Regions from separate parts of the Petralouisia sp. genome, predicted to be linked through region 1. Evidence: predicted binding sites of a transcription regulator. Region 1 holds the regulator's gene; each other region holds the start of a gene.
The links. The regulator Rex, encoded in region 1, represses fermentation and respiration genes when NADH is low (regulators of the CRP and FNR family bind a similar motif). The targets are predictions, from matches to a motif close to ATTGTTAANTANTTAACAAT.
Positions count from the first base shown of each region.

Region 1 (5,542 bases):
GAACTGGGCGTGAGCCGTACGCCGGTGCGCGAGGCGCTGCGGCAGTTGGAATTGGAAGGGTTAATTACCATTATTCCCAATAAAGGGGCTTTTGTGGTAGGTTTTTCAGGGCAGGATATCCGGGATATTTATGAGATGCGCCTGGCCCTGGAGGGATTGTGTGTAAAAAGGGCGGCATTGTCTGCCGACAGGGTTCAGATTGAGCGGATGGAGGAAATTCTCTATCTGGCGGACTTTCATTACAGCAAAGGCCATATGGAGCTGATGGCGGGACTGGACGACAAGTTTCACGGGCTTCTGTATGAAGCGGGCGGGAGCAAAGTACTGGAACACGCCCTGAAGGACTATCATCAGTATCTGTGCCGGGCGAGAAAGACCAGCTTATCCAACCGGGAACGGGCGCAGCAGTCTAACCGGGAGCACTGGAGAATTTTGGAGGCCGTCCGGGAACAGAATGCCGAAAAAGCAGAAGAAGCAGCCAGGATGCATATCAAATGCGCAATTCAGAATATGGAAATATCAGGAGGAAGAGAGCATGGACAAGATTAAAATGACAACACCGTTGGTAGAGATGGACGGGGACGAGATGACCCGGATTCTCTGGAAAATGATTAAGGACGAATTATTGTGCCCCTTTGTGGACTTAAAGACAGAATATTATGACTTAGGGCTGGAATACCGGAATGAGACAGACGATCAGGTAACGTTTGATTCCGCCAATGCCACCAAAAAATACGGCGTTGCGGTAAAATGCGCCACCATCACTCCCAATGCGGCCCGTATGGAGGAATATGATCTGAAGCAGATGTGGAAAAGCCCCAACGGAACCATCCGCGCAATTTTAGACGGAACTGTATTCCGCACCCCCATTACAGTGAAGGGGATTGAACCCTGTGTGAAGAACTGGAAGAAGCCCATTACCATTGCAAGACATGCTTACGGGGATGTGTACAAGGCAAGCGAGATGAAGATTCCGGGAGCGGGAAAATGCGAGCTTGTCTATACGGCAGAGGACGGCACGGAAACCAGAGAGCTGATTCACGATTTCACCGGGGCAGGAGTGATACAGGGACAGCACAACCTGAATGGTTCTATTGAAAGTTTTGCAAGAAGCTGTTTTAATTACGCACTGGACACCAAACAGGATTTGTGGTTTGCAACCAAGGATACCATTTCCAAGAAATATGACCATACCTTTAAAGATATTTTCCAGGAAATCTATGAAAAAGAATACGATGAAAAATATAAAGCAGCCGGAATTGAATATTTCTACACGCTGATTGACGATGCGGTAGCCCGTATTATGAAAGCGGAGGGCGGATTTATCTGGGCGTGCAAGAATTATGACGGAGATGTGATGAGCGATATGGTAAGCTCCGCCTTCGGCTCCCTTGCCATGATGACTTCCGTACTGGTATCTCCCGAAGGCTACTACGAATATGAAGCGGCTCACGGAACCGTGCAGCGTCATTACTATAAACATCTGAAGGGAGAGGAAACCTCCACCAATTCGGTGGCGACAATTTTCGCCTGGACCGGCGCCCTCCGCAAGAGAGGGGAGCTGGACAGGCTGCCGGAGCTTTCCGCATTTGCGGACAAACTGGAGGAGGCATGCCTGTCCACCATCGAATCCGGCAAGATGACCAAAGACCTTGCGCTGATTACCACACTGAAGGATGTGACTGTTTTAAACAGCGAAGGCTTTATCAAAGCAATCCGGGAAAAACTGGAAACATTATGCGAACATAACTGTTAAGGAGAGAGAACCATGATTTTAGCCTGCCAAAACATCAGCAAAGCCTTTGGCACCGATGAAATCATACAACATGCTTCCTTTCATATTGAAGAAAATGAAAAGGCGGCGATTGTAGGAATCAACGGAGCGGGAAAGACCACCCTGCTCCGGATTATTATGGGAGAACTGGAGGCAGACGAAGGAACTGTGGTTCTGGCGAAAAACAGAACCATCGGATATCTGCCCCAGAATCCGGATATCGCGGGAAACCGGACGATTTATGAAGAAGTGCTTTCTGCCAGGCAGGAAATGGTTGACATGCAGGAAGAACTGATTGCCATGGAGCAGGAAATGAGCCGCGTCACAGGGGAAGCCCTGGAGCGGCTGATGGAAAGCTATAACCGCCGGAACCTGGAATTTGAACAAAAAGGCGGCCAGTCTTACAAAAGTGAAATCACAGGGGTGCTGAAAGGCCTGGGATTTACCGAGGAAGAATTTGCCAAGCATATGCAGGAATTGTCCGGCGGGCAGCGTACCAGGGTGTGTCTGGGCAAACTTCTGGTGACAAAGCCGGATGTGATTCTTCTGGACGAGCCCACCAACCACCTGGATATCGGCTCCATTACCTGGCTGGAGACATTTCTGCTGAATTATAAAGGAGCGGTGGTAATTGTCAGCCATGACCGTTATTTTCTGGATCGGGTGGTTGGCAAAGTAGTGGAATTGGACCGCTGCAGAGTATCGGTATTTTCCGGCAATTACAGCGCTTATGCCGTGAAAAGAGCCCAGGTGCGGGAGGCTTTGTTAAAACAGTATTACAATCAGCAGCAGGAGATCAGGCATCAGGAGGAAGTGATTGCCAAACTGAAATCCTTTAACCGGGAAAAATCCATCAAACGGGCGGAAAGCCGGGAAAAAATGCTGAACAAAATAGAACGGCTGGAGAAGCCCACAGAGGAGAATACAGACATTCATCTGCAGCTTAACCCGGGCATTGTCAGCGGAAACGATGTGATTTCGGTGGAGCGTCTGGCGAAAGCCTATCCGGGGCAGCCGCTGTTTCAGGAGCTGTCCTTTGAAATCAAACGGGGCGAGCGGGTTGCGCTGATCGGAGATAACGGAACGGGCAAAACAACGATTCTGAAAATTATCAACGATATGGTGAACGCAGATCAGGGCGCGGTCAAACTGGGAACCAACGTGCATATCGGATACTATGATCAGGAGCATCAGGTGCTTCATTCGGGAAAAACGCTGGTGGAAGAGATTTCCGACGAATATCCTTATCTGACCAATACGGAGATCCGGAATGTACTGGCGGCCTTCCTTTTTACCGGAGACGACGTGTTTAAGCGGATTTCAGAATTAAGCGGCGGAGAACGGGGCCGCGTGTCACTGGCAAAGCTGATGCTTTCGGAAGCAAATTTTCTGATTCTGGACGAGCCTACCAACCATTTGGACATTACCTCCAAAGAGATTTTGGAGCAGGCGTTAAACCGCTATACGGGAACGGTGCTGTTTGTGAGCCATGACCGGTATTTTATCAATAAGACGGCAACAAGAATTATGGAGCTGACCGGCGGCAGACTGGTAAATTATATCGGAAATTACGATTATTATCTGGAAAAATCCAGGGAACTGACCGATATTTATGTATCGGGCAGAGAAACGGCTCCGAAAACGGAAACTGTCAGCAGCAACAAGGCGGACTGGAAACAGAAGAAAGAAGAGCAGGCCAGACAGCGGAAGCTGGAAAATGACAGGAAGCGCACCGAGGACAGCATCGAAGCCGCAGAGCAGCGGATCAGTGAATTGGAAGAAGCGTTTTCAGACAGTGAAATCGCAACCAATTCTGCCAGACTGCAGGAGCTGCACCAGGAATATGAAGGGCTCAAGAAGGAGCTGGAAGAACTGTATGAGCATTGGGAAACACTGCTGTGACATGTTTCCCACATTGACATCCGGAATCAGATTGTTTATAATAAAAAAATGAAAAAACGGCGAGCGGATGCCCGTGAAACAGGAGAAGAGAGAATGGAAAAAGGAATATCACAGGCAGTAATCCGAAGAATGCCAAGGTATTACAGATATCTGGGGGAACTTCTGGATGATGGGGTGGAGCGGATTTCATCCAATGAACTGAGCGCGAGAATGCGTGTGACCGCCTCCCAGATACGGCAGGATTTGAATAATTTCGGTGGGTTTGGACAGCAGGGATATGGCTATAATGTGAAGTATCTCTATGATGAAATCGGCAAGATTCTGGGAATGAATCAGCAGCACAATATTATTGTGGTAGGGGCCGGCAATCTGGGGCAGGCGTTGGCCAATTACATTAAGTTTGAGAAATGGGGATTTGTAATTATCGGGCTGTTTGATGTGAATTCGGCATTAAAAGGGATTTCCGTCCGGGGAATTAAGGTGCGCATGATGGATGAACTGGAAGAGTTCCTGAAGAAGAACAAAGTGGATATTGCCGCCCTTACCCTGCCCAAAGAGAAGGCGGATGAGGTGGCAAACGGACTGGTGAATCTTGGAATTCGCGCAATCTGGAATTTTGCCCATCTGGATCTGGAGCTGCCGGAACATGTGGTGGTGGAAAATGTACATCTTTCAGACAGCTTGATGCAGTTATCTTATAATATTGAGAAAACAGAAAAATCCAAAGATAAGAAGTGAGCATATGAGTAAAAGAAAAAACACAAGCCCCGGATTTGAAAAAATTGCCCAGACAAGGGAGCTTCCGCCGTTGGTGTTGGATCAGAAATGGCATCAGTTATTTCTGGACGGCAGCAAGCCGGCAAAGGTGGCGAAGCTGGAGCAGAAGGTCAGCGGGCACCTTTCCAGACAGGGACATCTGACCCAGGAGCTCAAAGAGCTGAAATCTCTGAAAAACAAGCTGATGAAAAATATTGTGGCCAATATGGATGAAATTGGAGAACAGGGACAGGAGACCGGCAGGCTTCAGGAGAACCGAAGGCTGATTACAGAGATCAATCAGCGGATGGATTCCTGCCGCGGGGAGCTGGACAAACTGCAGGATACCATGAGACAGGACAATGAACAGCTGATGGCGGAGACGTTGGAATACTGTTATGGAATCATGAACAGCAATGAGAAAGAACAGGAGGAACTGGCTCAGTGGATTGCGAAGACCCGGACAGAGCTGAAGGTAAAGATTATCCGCAAGGACGCCATTGAGGATCAGAGCCGCGCAATTTATGCGTACCTCCATGATATTTTCGGGGCCCAGGTCATCGGAGCTTTTGATTTGAAATATGGAGAGGAATATAAAAGAACAAAGAAATAAAAGGCAGTCTTGGCAGAACTTGTCAGGGGTGTCTTTTTTCGGAGTTTATTGTGCCTTTTCCCAAAAACCGCAGTCTGTATCCGGAGCGGTTTTTGCCGGAACCGGCTTAGGAGGTTGGAATGAGGATTCTTTTAGACAGCAGGCAGATGAAGCAGTGCGACAAGAATACGATAGAGCATTTCGGAGTGCCGTCTCTGGTTCTGATGGAGCGGGCGGCTTTAAGTACGGCAGATGAAATTGACAGATATTTCCGGGAGGGCGGCAAAAAGGGGCAGGCCGCGGCCGACAGGGAAACGTCCGGAAAGAAACGGACGGCTCTTATAGTCTGCGGATTTGGAAATAACGGCGGAGACGGCCTTGCCATCGGCCGCATACTGTTTCAGCGGGGCTATGAGGCAACAATCGTAATGCCGCCGGAGTCAGGAAGAATTTCTGAGGAAACAAGAACCCAGAAAGAGATTTTGGGCCATTACGGAATAGAGCTGATGCACGATATG
Region 1 is NZ_JBQIOP010000016.1:30,686-36,227, reverse strand. Features, by position in the region: gene ACTO17_RS08155 (GntR family transcriptional regulator) at 1-549, shown strand, start outside; gene ACTO17_RS08150 (NADP-dependent isocitrate dehydrogenase) at 536-1,756, shown strand; gene abc-f (ribosomal protection-like ABC-F family protein) at 1,769-3,676, shown strand; gene ACTO17_RS08140 (redox-sensing transcriptional repressor Rex) at 3,770-4,414, shown strand; gene ACTO17_RS08135 (hypothetical protein) at 4,419-5,045, shown strand; gene ACTO17_RS08130 (NAD(P)H-hydrate dehydratase) at 5,165-5,542, shown strand, end outside.

Region 2 (5,542 bases), on a different contig from region 1:
CAGACCATTGATATCCACTTTGAGGATATCTTCATTGATTACCTCCACATTCTCATAATCATGCAGAGTTTCCTCCAGAATGGGAATTAAGTTCCGGTCGATTTCCACTGCCGTTACTTCTCTGGCATTTTCGCAGAGATATTGGGTCATTGTGCCGATTCCCGGCCCGATTTCCAACACAAAATCCTCCCTGGTAATTCCGGCTGCGCCGATAATTTTCTCCAGGACTCTGGGATCTATCAGAAAATTCTGGCCAAATTTCTTCTGAAAATTAAAATGATACTTCTGCAATACCGCTATGGTATTCTGCGGTTTTCCTAAATCTGCCATGGTTCCTCCATCCTGTGTGATTCTTCGTATTGTGTTTTGTTTCAGCGGAGCTGATGAAATTGTTTATGCGAAGCCCTGTATCTTCTTTTGGGCTGAATGCATATGAAACTATATTCTAACCGATTATACATGGTTTTTCAGAAGATGGCAATCTGTTTTGTAATGCTTACTTGCAAAATGTTATGGGGGATTTCAAATGTGTATTAATCTACAGCGAACTTTTGTCTTTGGATACGGACAGAACTACCGGATTGCCGTTTGCTTAGCCAAAGGGCAATCCGGTAGTTCCTGTGTATCGAAATATAGATTGTTCGCTGTATTACTAGTGCATCGAAAATTAAATAACTGCTATATTCACGCAGGATATGCTTTCGAGAGTTTAGGAAAAAAACGCAGGCGTTGAAGTGTTTGCAAGTTTGTCGACAGTAATTGCGTAACCCACTGTAAAATACCTGTCCTCAACAAAATCTTGTAAACCCTATTCAAAGATGCTAAACTTAAAGCAATGTGAATTTAAAGAAAATGTCTGTTCAACGAAAATAAAAAGATATACCTGTATATTCCGGCTCGAATATGCCGGATTCGAAAAGCATTGGCTGAGTTTAAGAGGAAAACAGATGGCTAACTAAGGAGATGTATACCATGGATACAAAGGACATTCGGTGTTTTTGCCGTGTATATGAAGAACGGGGGATCAATCAGGCAGCAAAGCAGCTTTTTATCACTCCCCAAGGGCTTAGCAGGATTATTACAAAACTGGAAGCAGAATTACAAACGACTCTCTTTGAACGTTCCGTAAGGGGGCTTTGTCCGACTGCAAGCGGGTCATATTTGTATGAAAATTGCCGGGAGCTATTAAACAGGCTGGATGATATAGAAATTGGAATTCATCGGATTGAGCGAATGGACAAAGAACTTCAGCTTGGATTTTCGTGCGGGGTATTAAATGTATTCCCATTCCATACGTTGGAACGATTTAAAACAGAAAATGCTGATATACAGATTCAGTGGGAAGAATTGGAAAACCAGGAGGTTATTGATAAAATTTTTCAGGGGATCATTGATGCGGGGTTTGTAATTGGCAGTATTGGACGAAACGGATTATATGCAAGGGAAATGTATCAACGCGGAATGGACGCTTTGGTATATGAAGGACATCCACTATATGACAGGGAGCTTCTTTCAGTTAGTGATCTACGGGATGAGCCCTTGATCATGCTTAATGAAAAATTTTCCTGCTATCATAATTTTGTGGGGCGCTGCAAAGATTTTGGATTTATTCCCCTGATCCGCGTTAAGACAATGGAAGTCCAGCTAATCTATCGGTTTTGCAGGGAAAAAATGGGAATTGGGATTGATACAAATATCCATAAACATGATATAAGCATGGACGGCATACACCGGATTAAATTGCAGGATGCATTTTCATGGAAAATATCCATAGTGTGCAAGGAAGACCGCAAAAAAGAAGCATTGATAAGAAAGTTAATAGACATTTTTTAAATTGGAAACGCGTATCAATAATTTGTTGGCAGCTGTTATCTTTTTAATGATAGATAACAGCTTTTTTTCATGCTATTCTAATATTGTTAAGAAAATAACAAATATCCATCTGAAATAGGAGGAAAACCATGGAAAGAAAATTTCCACATTTATCAAGCCCTATTACGATCGGAAGAGTGACATTTCGAAATCGTATGTTTTCTGCGCCGATGGGCGGCACAGATATCACAAATGACGGCTGCATCGGACCAAAATCAACTGCGTTTTATGAATTAAGAGGAAAAGGCGGCGCGGCTGCTGTTACTGTCAGTGAATGTATGGTGCATCCAAAGACAGACGGCTCGCATGCGTACCACCTGGATACAGCAGTGTTAAATTCTCTTGCTGCAGCAACCTATACTGCGGATGCAATACGCCGCCATGGAGCTATGCCAAGCTTGGAATTATCGCATTCTGGCATGTATGCAGGAACTTATATGACAGATAAGACAAAACAGAAATCCATGAACCAGTGGGGTGCTAGTGATATTATCCGGCCAGATGGCATAGAAGTAAAGGCGCTCACAAAAGAAATGATTGCTGAAATTGTAGAATCCTATGGTACAGTAGCAGGCCTGGCGAAACGGGCTGGCTTTGAAATGATCATGGTACATGGCGGCCACGGCTGGCTGCTGAATCAGTTCTTTTCTCCGTATTTTAATAAGCGGACGGATGAGTATGGCGGAAGTCTTGAAAACCGCTGCCGTCTGGCAATAGAAGTACTGAAATCGGTAAGGGAGGCCGTTGGGCCTGGATTTCCAATCGAATTCCGTCTGAGCGGTTCCGAACTGTTCGAAGGGGGTTATGACCTTGCAGAGGGGTGTCGGATTGCACAACAGATAGAGCCTTATATCGATCTGCTTCACGTATCTGCCGGCACGTACCAGAGAGGATTTGGCGATACGCATCCTTCCATGTTTAAAGAACATGGTTGTAATGTATATCTGGCTGCAGAGATCAAAAAACATGTATCTATACCAGTTGCTACATTAGGAGGTTTAAATGACCCTCATCAGATGGAGGAAATCATTGCCAGTGGTAAAGCCGATATTGTATATATGGCCAGAGCGCTTCTGGCTGACCCATGCCTGCCAAGAAAAGTTGTAGAAAACCGTGAGGATGAAATTGTAAAATGCCTCCGCTGCTTTACCTGTATGGCAGAAAGGGCTGCTACCTCTACCAGAAGATGCACGGTGAATCCATTGATCGGACGTGAAATGGAAGGCTGGGATGTGATCCCGGCTCCGGAGAAGAAAAAAGTGCTTGTTGCTGGCGGCGGCCCGGGCGGATTGTATGCGGCATATACAGCAGCCCGAAAGGGGCATCAAGTTATTCTGTGCGAAAAAGAATCAGATGTGGGCGGTATATTAAAAAGTGAACAGGCTCTTCCTTTTAAACACGAAATGTATGAACTGTCTGGTACATACAAACTCTTAGCAGAAAAAGCAGGTGTAGAAATCCGTCTGAACACAGAGGTTACGAAAGAATACGCAGAAAAAGAAGATGTGGATGCATTGATCATAGCCGTTGGTTCCACGCCGCTGGTTCCACCGATTCCTGGTTTGAACGGGAACAATGTAGTACTCGTCAATAACTATTATCTGGAAAAAGAAAAGGTCAGTGACGAAGTAGTCGTATTTGGCGGCGGCCTTGCCGGGTGTGAATGCGCAATACATCTTGGCATGGAAGGTAAAAAAGTCTGCCTGGTAGAAATGCGTGATGAACTTGCTCCAGATGCAAATGTACGCCATCGTCCGCTTCTTTTAAAAGAAATAGAGAAATACGCAACTGTTTATACCGGGTACAAGGGCCTGGAAGTTACAGCGGATGGAATTCTTTGTGAAGACAAGAATGGCAGCAAGCAGCTTGTTCCTGGAAAATCAGTAATTTGCGCCCTGGGACAGCGTTCACGTACAGATGCGGTTACAGAATTACAGGATGCAGCGCCTTTTGTAAGAGTGATTGGTGATGCGGCAAAAGTATCAACGATTACAAATGCCGTCTATTGGGGCTACCATGCTGCTTTAGACATTTAAGAGAAAGCGGGAAAAAGGTTATGAATTTAGATAAGAAAAGATGGATCATACTAGCGGCAGCATGTCTGATCAATTTGTGTTTAGGTTCAATTTATGCATGGAGTGTATTTGCTTCTTCCATGGCAGAACATTTTAGCAATGCCCTTGGACAGAATGTAACATCTGGTGATCTTGCAATTGTATATACAATTGCAAATGCAGTAGGGCCTGTTACGATGATTTCCGGCGGAGCAGTCAATGACAGGCTGGGACCGAAAAAGGTGATTACACTGGGTGGTATCATGTTTGGCGGCGGCATGGTGATTTCTGGTTTTGCAACCAGCGTTTCATTTCTAATCGTCAGCTATGGTTTGATAGCCGGACTGGGACTTGGAATGGCCTATGGGGCAACCATCTCTACGAGTGTGAAATATTTTCCGGATAAACGTGGTCTGATAGGCGGCATTACGACTGCTGTATATGGAATGAGTTCCGTGATTCTGCCTCCTATTGTTACGATTATTGTAAATCGCTGGAATGCTGCGGTTGCGTTCAAAGCGGTTGGAGCGGTTTTTCTGGTTATTATTCTTATAAGCACACAGTTTTTGGAGCAGTGTCCCCAGAATTATGTCCCGGCAGGTTACAAACCGCCTGCAACGCAAAAGGGCACAGCAGATCTGAACTGGAAAGAGATGCTCAGGACGCCGGTATTTTATGTCATGCTGCTTCTGCTTACAAGCGGAGCTTTCAGTGGCATGATGGTTATTTCCCAGGCATCGGCAATGGCACAGGGAATGATTGGGATGACAGCCATTGCAGCGAGTGCGGCGGTATCAATCCTTGCCCTTTTTAATGCGTTGGGACGAATTGTGGCGGGATACATATCAGATAAAATCGGCCGGATCAATACGTTGATGACAGCATGTATTTTATGTATTGCCGGAATGCTGTGCCTGTATTTTTCTGCAAATGGACAGCAGATGTTATTCTATATTGGAATCTGTATTGTTGGTGTTAGTTTTGGTTCTTTTATGGGAGTGTATCCGGGTTTTACAGCATACCAGTTCGGTGCGCGTAATAACAGTGTAAATTATGGAATTATGTTCATTGGTTTTGCACTTGCGGGATATTTTGGACCACAGATTATGCGCAGCGTTTATAATTCAACCGGAATTTACCAAAATGCTTTTTTGATTGCCTGTGGGCTGAATATAGCAGGGATCATTCTGGCCATTTTTTACCGAATTATCAGAAAGAAGTAAATCGGTTTATGGAACAATTAAAGTTTCAAAAGTGCAAGCCAACAAAATTATGTTGAAATAGACACGGTTCATTCTTCGGGAGAATCCAAGAAGACGCTCTTGACCTTCTTTTTCCCGAAAGAAAAACTCTTCCTGGCATCCCTGATGAACTGCTGTACAAAGGGTGCTGTACGCCTTGTTTTCGACCCTCTGAAACAGGAAAACACCTTATGATGCCGCATGGAAGTCATAAGGCGAAAATACCTTGAAAACGCTTCAACTTAAGCGTATTTCACCCGACGAGGTGAATCTGATGCCTAAGCTGATCCGTTTCAATCGCTAACTAACTGATAAAAATCTGCTGCCAGACTGGAAGTAAACGTTTCACATTTTTGGAATATGGCTGGTGGAATT
Region 2 is NZ_JBQIOP010000024.1:9,069-14,610, forward strand. Features, by position in the region: gene rsmA (16S rRNA (adenine(1518)-N(6)/adenine(1519)-N(6))-dimethyltransferase RsmA) at 1-330, opposite strand, end outside; gene ACTO17_RS10970 (LysR family transcriptional regulator) at 973-1,833, shown strand; gene ACTO17_RS10975 (oxidoreductase) at 1,962-3,908, shown strand; gene ACTO17_RS10980 (L-lactate MFS transporter) at 3,929-5,149, shown strand; partial or broken gene ACTO17_RS10985 (hypothetical protein) at 5,198-5,471, shown strand.
Region 2: the regulator Rex is predicted to act here: its motif matches at 1,916-1,935, upstream of ACTO17_RS10975 (oxidoreductase).

Region 3 (5,542 bases), on a different contig from region 1:
TTAATTTACCGTCCGCCTGAGACGCACTCACCTGCATCCTGAAATTCGAAACCACCACATTCTCATCTACGTTTACTTCCGCATCCAGAGTAAACTGGTAACGGTACTGCCCGTTCTCATCCCAGACGTCCCAGTCTGTATAATTGTCCGCTTTATCTTCTGCGCGGACACCGGAAATATAAAAATTCTTCCCTTTCAATTCACTGCAGGAAAGGGCTCCGGTATAGAGATTTCCCTCTCCGCTCTTTTCAAGTCTTACTGATGCACCTGTTCCCTGGGGGTCACTGCAGGATACATAAACATAAATCTCATCAATTTCACCGTCTGCATCATAAGCTGATACGGTAAAACGAAGGGTATCTTTGACTGTCAATGCCTCTCCATTTTCCCCGAATTCAAAGCTTTGAATTACCGGCGGATTAATATCATAGGAATCTGTTCGGGGAATCATTTCATCTTCGCTGTTTCCGGGAAGCATAAATGTCTTTCCTTCCATTTCTTCCACTACAGACCGTTTTGCGCTGTCCCCTGCTTCCGTCTCTTGATTCTGCTTTTGCAAATTCCGCATTTCTGTTACTGTATCTTCAGCGGACGCCTTTCGTTTTACCGTTTCTTTTTCTGCCAAAGAAGCTTTTGCATGTGTCCCGTATTCAGCGCTTTTTGCTCTTTCTGCCGCCATGCTCTGTACGGGAACTGCCGATACAGCAGCAATCACTGCCGCCAGTATAATTCCCAGAAATTTTCTTCCTGATTTTCTCATCCCTTATACCTCCCTGTATTAATTCAAATGGTTTCCAACAACATACAATCTGTCACTTTGACGCGTTATCTCCCTCCCTTTCCATTCAAACACAGTACCTTTTACCTATATACTACATATTATACATCTTTTTTCATAAAATGGAAGATTTTTCTACTATTTTTTTATGATTTTTGGATTAAAAATATAAAAAATTCATCATTTTTCATAAATATTTGGAGAATCACTCAAAAAAGCTGCCGCATTAAGAAATAAACATACAGGATACAATATTTCTTATACCATATCTTGTAATTGCATTTCTTAATGCGACAGCCCTTTATCGTTTTAATCAATCAGGAAGCTGCAATGCCTATTCCCGATGCATGGAAAAACTGTCCATTTTGTAATTGTCCAGGTTCTCATGGATTCCACGGCCATCTGCTTGTGAAATCAAGGTGTCTCTGTTTTTCTTAGAAGAAATCTGATCATTGAATGCGCTTGGCCCGCCGACACATCCGCCATCGCAAATCATGCCCTCCACAAAGTCCTCCGGCAGTTTTGCAGCTCTTAACAGAAGCAGCGCTTTCTTACACTCAGCCGCTCCGTTTGCCTTATAGACTTTTGCGTCAATCTCATGGCCGGATTCTTTTAAGCTCTGCAGTACAGCTCCGGTTACTCCGCCGGAGTTGGCAAAACGCTTGCCGTAGACAGAAGCAATCTGATCCTCATTCTCACATGGCTGCAGTGTAACGTTTTTCGCCTTCATAATCGCGCGGATTTCACTGTAAGTCAAAACATAATCTGCATTTCCCGGGATCTTCTGATCCACTACTTCTGATTTCTTGGCAAGGCAGGGCCCGATAAATACGGTTACCGCGTCCGGTTCCTGGGCCTTAATCAGACGGGATACTGCGCACATGGGAGAAACTGTGGTAGATACGCAGTCTGCCAGCTGCGGATAATGGAGACGGACCATGTTGACAAATGCCGGACAGCAGGAAGTCACTTTCTTCTTGCCCTCCTGGTATGCTTCCGCCCACTCTTCCGCTTCATAAGCCGCTGTCATGTCGCCGCCTAATCCAACGTCATAGAAATCTTCAAAGCCCATTTCCTTCATGGCTTTCTTCCAGCTTGCGGTGGTAATATCTGCGCCGAACTGGCCTTCTGTTGCCGGCGCTGCCATTGCGTATACTTTCTTACCGGATTTTAACGCTTCCACCACATCCACGATAAAGGTCTTAGAGCCGATGGCGCCAAAGGGACAACTGTGAATACATTTTCCGCAGCGAATGCATTTCTCCTTGTCGATGATAGAAATTCCGTGCTCATCGTATGTAATTGCATCCACCGGGCAGCTGAATTTACAGGGGCGTTTCAGATGGGCAATGGCATTGTAGGGACATGCCTGAGCGCACTTTCCGCACTCTTTACATTTGGAGGCGTCAATATGGGAACGCTCCCTGCCCATTTCAATGGCGCCGAATTTGCAGGCGTTGATACATGCCTTTCCAATACAGTTCTGGCAGTTCTCTGTCACTGTGTAACTGGAAATGGGACAGTCCTCGCAGGCAGACTTGAGAACCTGAATAATATTCCCGTCATCCACAGACCCGGGAGCCTTCCCCTCTGCAAGCCGTACCCTCTGGCGGATAATTTCACGCTCTTTGTAGATACAGCAGCGGAATTTAGGCGTGGGCCCCGGAATCAGCTCCATTGCAATGTGATCTCTTTTTGCATCCAGTTCTCCTGCAAATGCCAGCTTTGCCACTTCGTAAAGTACATCATGTTTGATTCTAATTACATTTTCATCAGCATACATCGTATTTTACCTCTCTCTTTTTTGTTTGTTAATAGTTTAACATGCCTGTGGCGGCACTGCAAGAGAATTCTGCCTTGTTTTTCAGAAAATACTTTCCAAAAAGCTTACCCCAACAAACTTCCAATCTGGTAGGTCAGCACAGCTGCAAGCCAGGCAAGAACCATCTGGAATATCAGCATCTTTAATGTAAACTTCACAGAGCCTGTTTCTTTCTTAATGGTTCCGATGGTTGCTGCGCAGGGAACGTACAAAAGGCAGAAAATCATCATGCTGTAGGCATTCAGAGGGCCGAAGCCAACTTCTGCAAGCCGTCCCAGCAGCGCTGTCATTCCTGATGCGGAATTCACATTGCTGATTCCAAACAGCACGCAAAAGCTGCTGACCACCACTTCCTTGGCAGAAATACCGGATATCAAAGCCACTCCAATCTGCCACATGCCCAGTCCCGCCGGAGCAAGAATCGGCTCCATCCAATGGCCCAAAATTGCGCCAAAACTTTCGGAAACTTCCGTTACCATGCCGTGGATACCGAAATTCAAAAGAAACCAGATAATAATGGAGGCAATGAAAATCGTAGTACCCGCTTTCGTCAGATACCCTTTCACTTTCTCCCAGACATAAATGGCAATGGTTCTGGCATTGGGCGTTTTATATTCCGGCAGTTCAATTAAAAGGGTATGATGAGACCGGTGGGTTTCCACACGATGAATCATCAATGCAGCGATAATTGCCACCGCCATTCCGATAAAATACATGGAAAGGGCTGCAAACATCGCGTATTTTCCGAAAAACATATCCGCAAACAGCACATAAATGGGAAGCCTTGCGGAACAGGACATAAAAGGCGTGATGAGTATCGTACGCCTTCGGTCGGATTCTTTCTCCAATGCCCTTGTGGCCATTACCGCAGGAACAGTGCAGCCGAATCCCAGAACCATAGGCAGAAACGCCTTGCCGGACAGGCCTAAATGCCCCATCAGTCCATCCATCACATAGGCCACCCTTGCCATATAGCCGCTGTCCTCCAACATGGCAAGAGCCAGAAACAGGATAAAAATATTTGGAAGGAAGGTCAGGATTCCTCCAACTCCCGCCAGAATGCCGTCCACCACCAGGGAAATCATCCAGTCAGCCACATGAATGCTCTCCATCAAATGCAAAACGCCATTGGCCGCCGTATCCAGAATCACTTCAAACCCGCCCTTTAACGCATCTCCCACGAAAAAGGTCAGAAAGAAAACCACCGCCATAATTCCGAAGAAAATCGGCATTCCCCAGATGGGATGGGTCAGTATTTCATCAACCCTGTCGGTAAATGCGGCTTTCTCTGATTTATAAAATAAAGTATCCTCCAGCACTTCTTCTATGTAGTCGTATTTCTGATTGATAATGTCTTTTTCATAACTTCTGTCCAGCACCTCTGGCAGCTCCAGAGGATACAGCTCTTCAATCTCCGAATCCCGCTCCAACAGCTTCAATGCATACCAGCGGGGATTTTCCAGTATCTGGTATTTCTGTTTTAATTCCGGCTCCAGCAGGCGGATCTTCTCTTCTATCATCGGCTGATAGGTGACAATTTCCGGCCGGTGCTTTTCTTCATAATGATGCACCACTGCATGAAGCAGCACATCCAGTCCGTTTCTTTTCCTTGCCGAAACAGGCACCACCGGAATTCCCCCCAGCATTTCCGGCAGGCGGTGCAGATCAATTTCCATCCCCCGCTCTTCTACAATGTCCATCATGTTCAATGCCAGAATAACCGGCTTTCCCAGTTCCAGCAGCTGCATGGTCAGATACAGATTCCGTTCCAGGGCAGAGGCGTCTACCACATTTACAATCACGTCCACCTCATGCTTCATAATGCACCGCCGGGAGACCTTCTCCTCAATGGAATAAGACGTCAGGCTGTAAATCCCCGGCAAATCAATTAATTTCAGCTTCTGCCCCTTATAACTCGTCTCTCCTTCCACTTTTTCCACGGTAACTCCGGGCCAGTTAGCCACCTTCAGGTTCGCACCGGTATATGCATTAAACAATGTGGTTTTTCCGCAATTGGGGTTTCCCACAAATCCAACTCTAATTACTTCCATCTGACATTTCCTCCTCTGCCGGCTGAACCAGAATTCCCACTGCAATGTCTCTTCCGATTGCCCAGCGGGTTCCCCGCGCCTTGATAATCACTGTGCCGTTCCGTTTCCGGTTCATCAGCAGCAGCCTGGTGCCGCTGTTAATGCCCAGGGATTCCAGGCGGCGCATAATATTCTCTTCCATGGAAATGTCTGTCACTGTGTACGCACAATGGATGGTACCGTCCAGTATTGTCATATTGTAAACCTCGATTCTCTTCTTCTATCACTACAGATAGTACCACAAATGATAATGATTATCAATAGTAAAATACCATAAGAATGATTTCTGTTTGTGTTCCGCTGCATTTTTTACCGAAATATATAAAAAATATTACAGGGTAACGCAAAAGAGACTGCCGCAAATAGCTTCTATATACAAAATATGGCATTCAGAACTCAAAGTTCTCATCCATATTTTGTATATAGCTGCAGTTTGCAACAGCCCCTTCTAATCTCTTATATGTTATTATTGTGTACAAATACGGCCAAATCCTTAATCACTGATCAGTCTTGTGACGCAGATTGGGGAACGGTAAAAGGCATTGGAAATCTTAATTCCCGTCCGGGCAGAGCTTGCATGCACTACCTGTCCGTTGCCGATGTACATTGCCACATGGTTGATACCGCCGCCGTTTCCGTAGAAGAACAGGTCTCCCGGTTTCGCTTCATTGGGGTTGATTCTTGTCCCATATCCAGACTGCGCACTGGAGGAATGAGGCAGATAAATGCCGTATTTCTCATAAATCTTCATGGTAAACCCGGAACAGTCCACACCGTTGGTAAGGCTTGTACCGCCCCAGACATACCGGTTTCCTACAAACTGACACGCATACTGAACCATGTCTACGCGGA
Region 3 is NZ_JBQIOP010000022.1:50,495-56,036, reverse strand. Features, by position in the region: gene ACTO17_RS10500 (hypothetical protein) at 1-760, opposite strand, end outside; gene ACTO17_RS10495 (4Fe-4S dicluster domain-containing protein) at 1,113-2,561, opposite strand; gene feoB (ferrous iron transport protein B) at 2,666-4,651, opposite strand; gene ACTO17_RS10485 (FeoA family protein) at 4,638-4,886, opposite strand; gene ACTO17_RS10480 (C40 family peptidase) at 5,184-5,542, opposite strand, start outside.
Region 3: the regulator Rex is predicted to act here: its motif matches at 2,586-2,605, upstream of ACTO17_RS10495 (4Fe-4S dicluster domain-containing protein).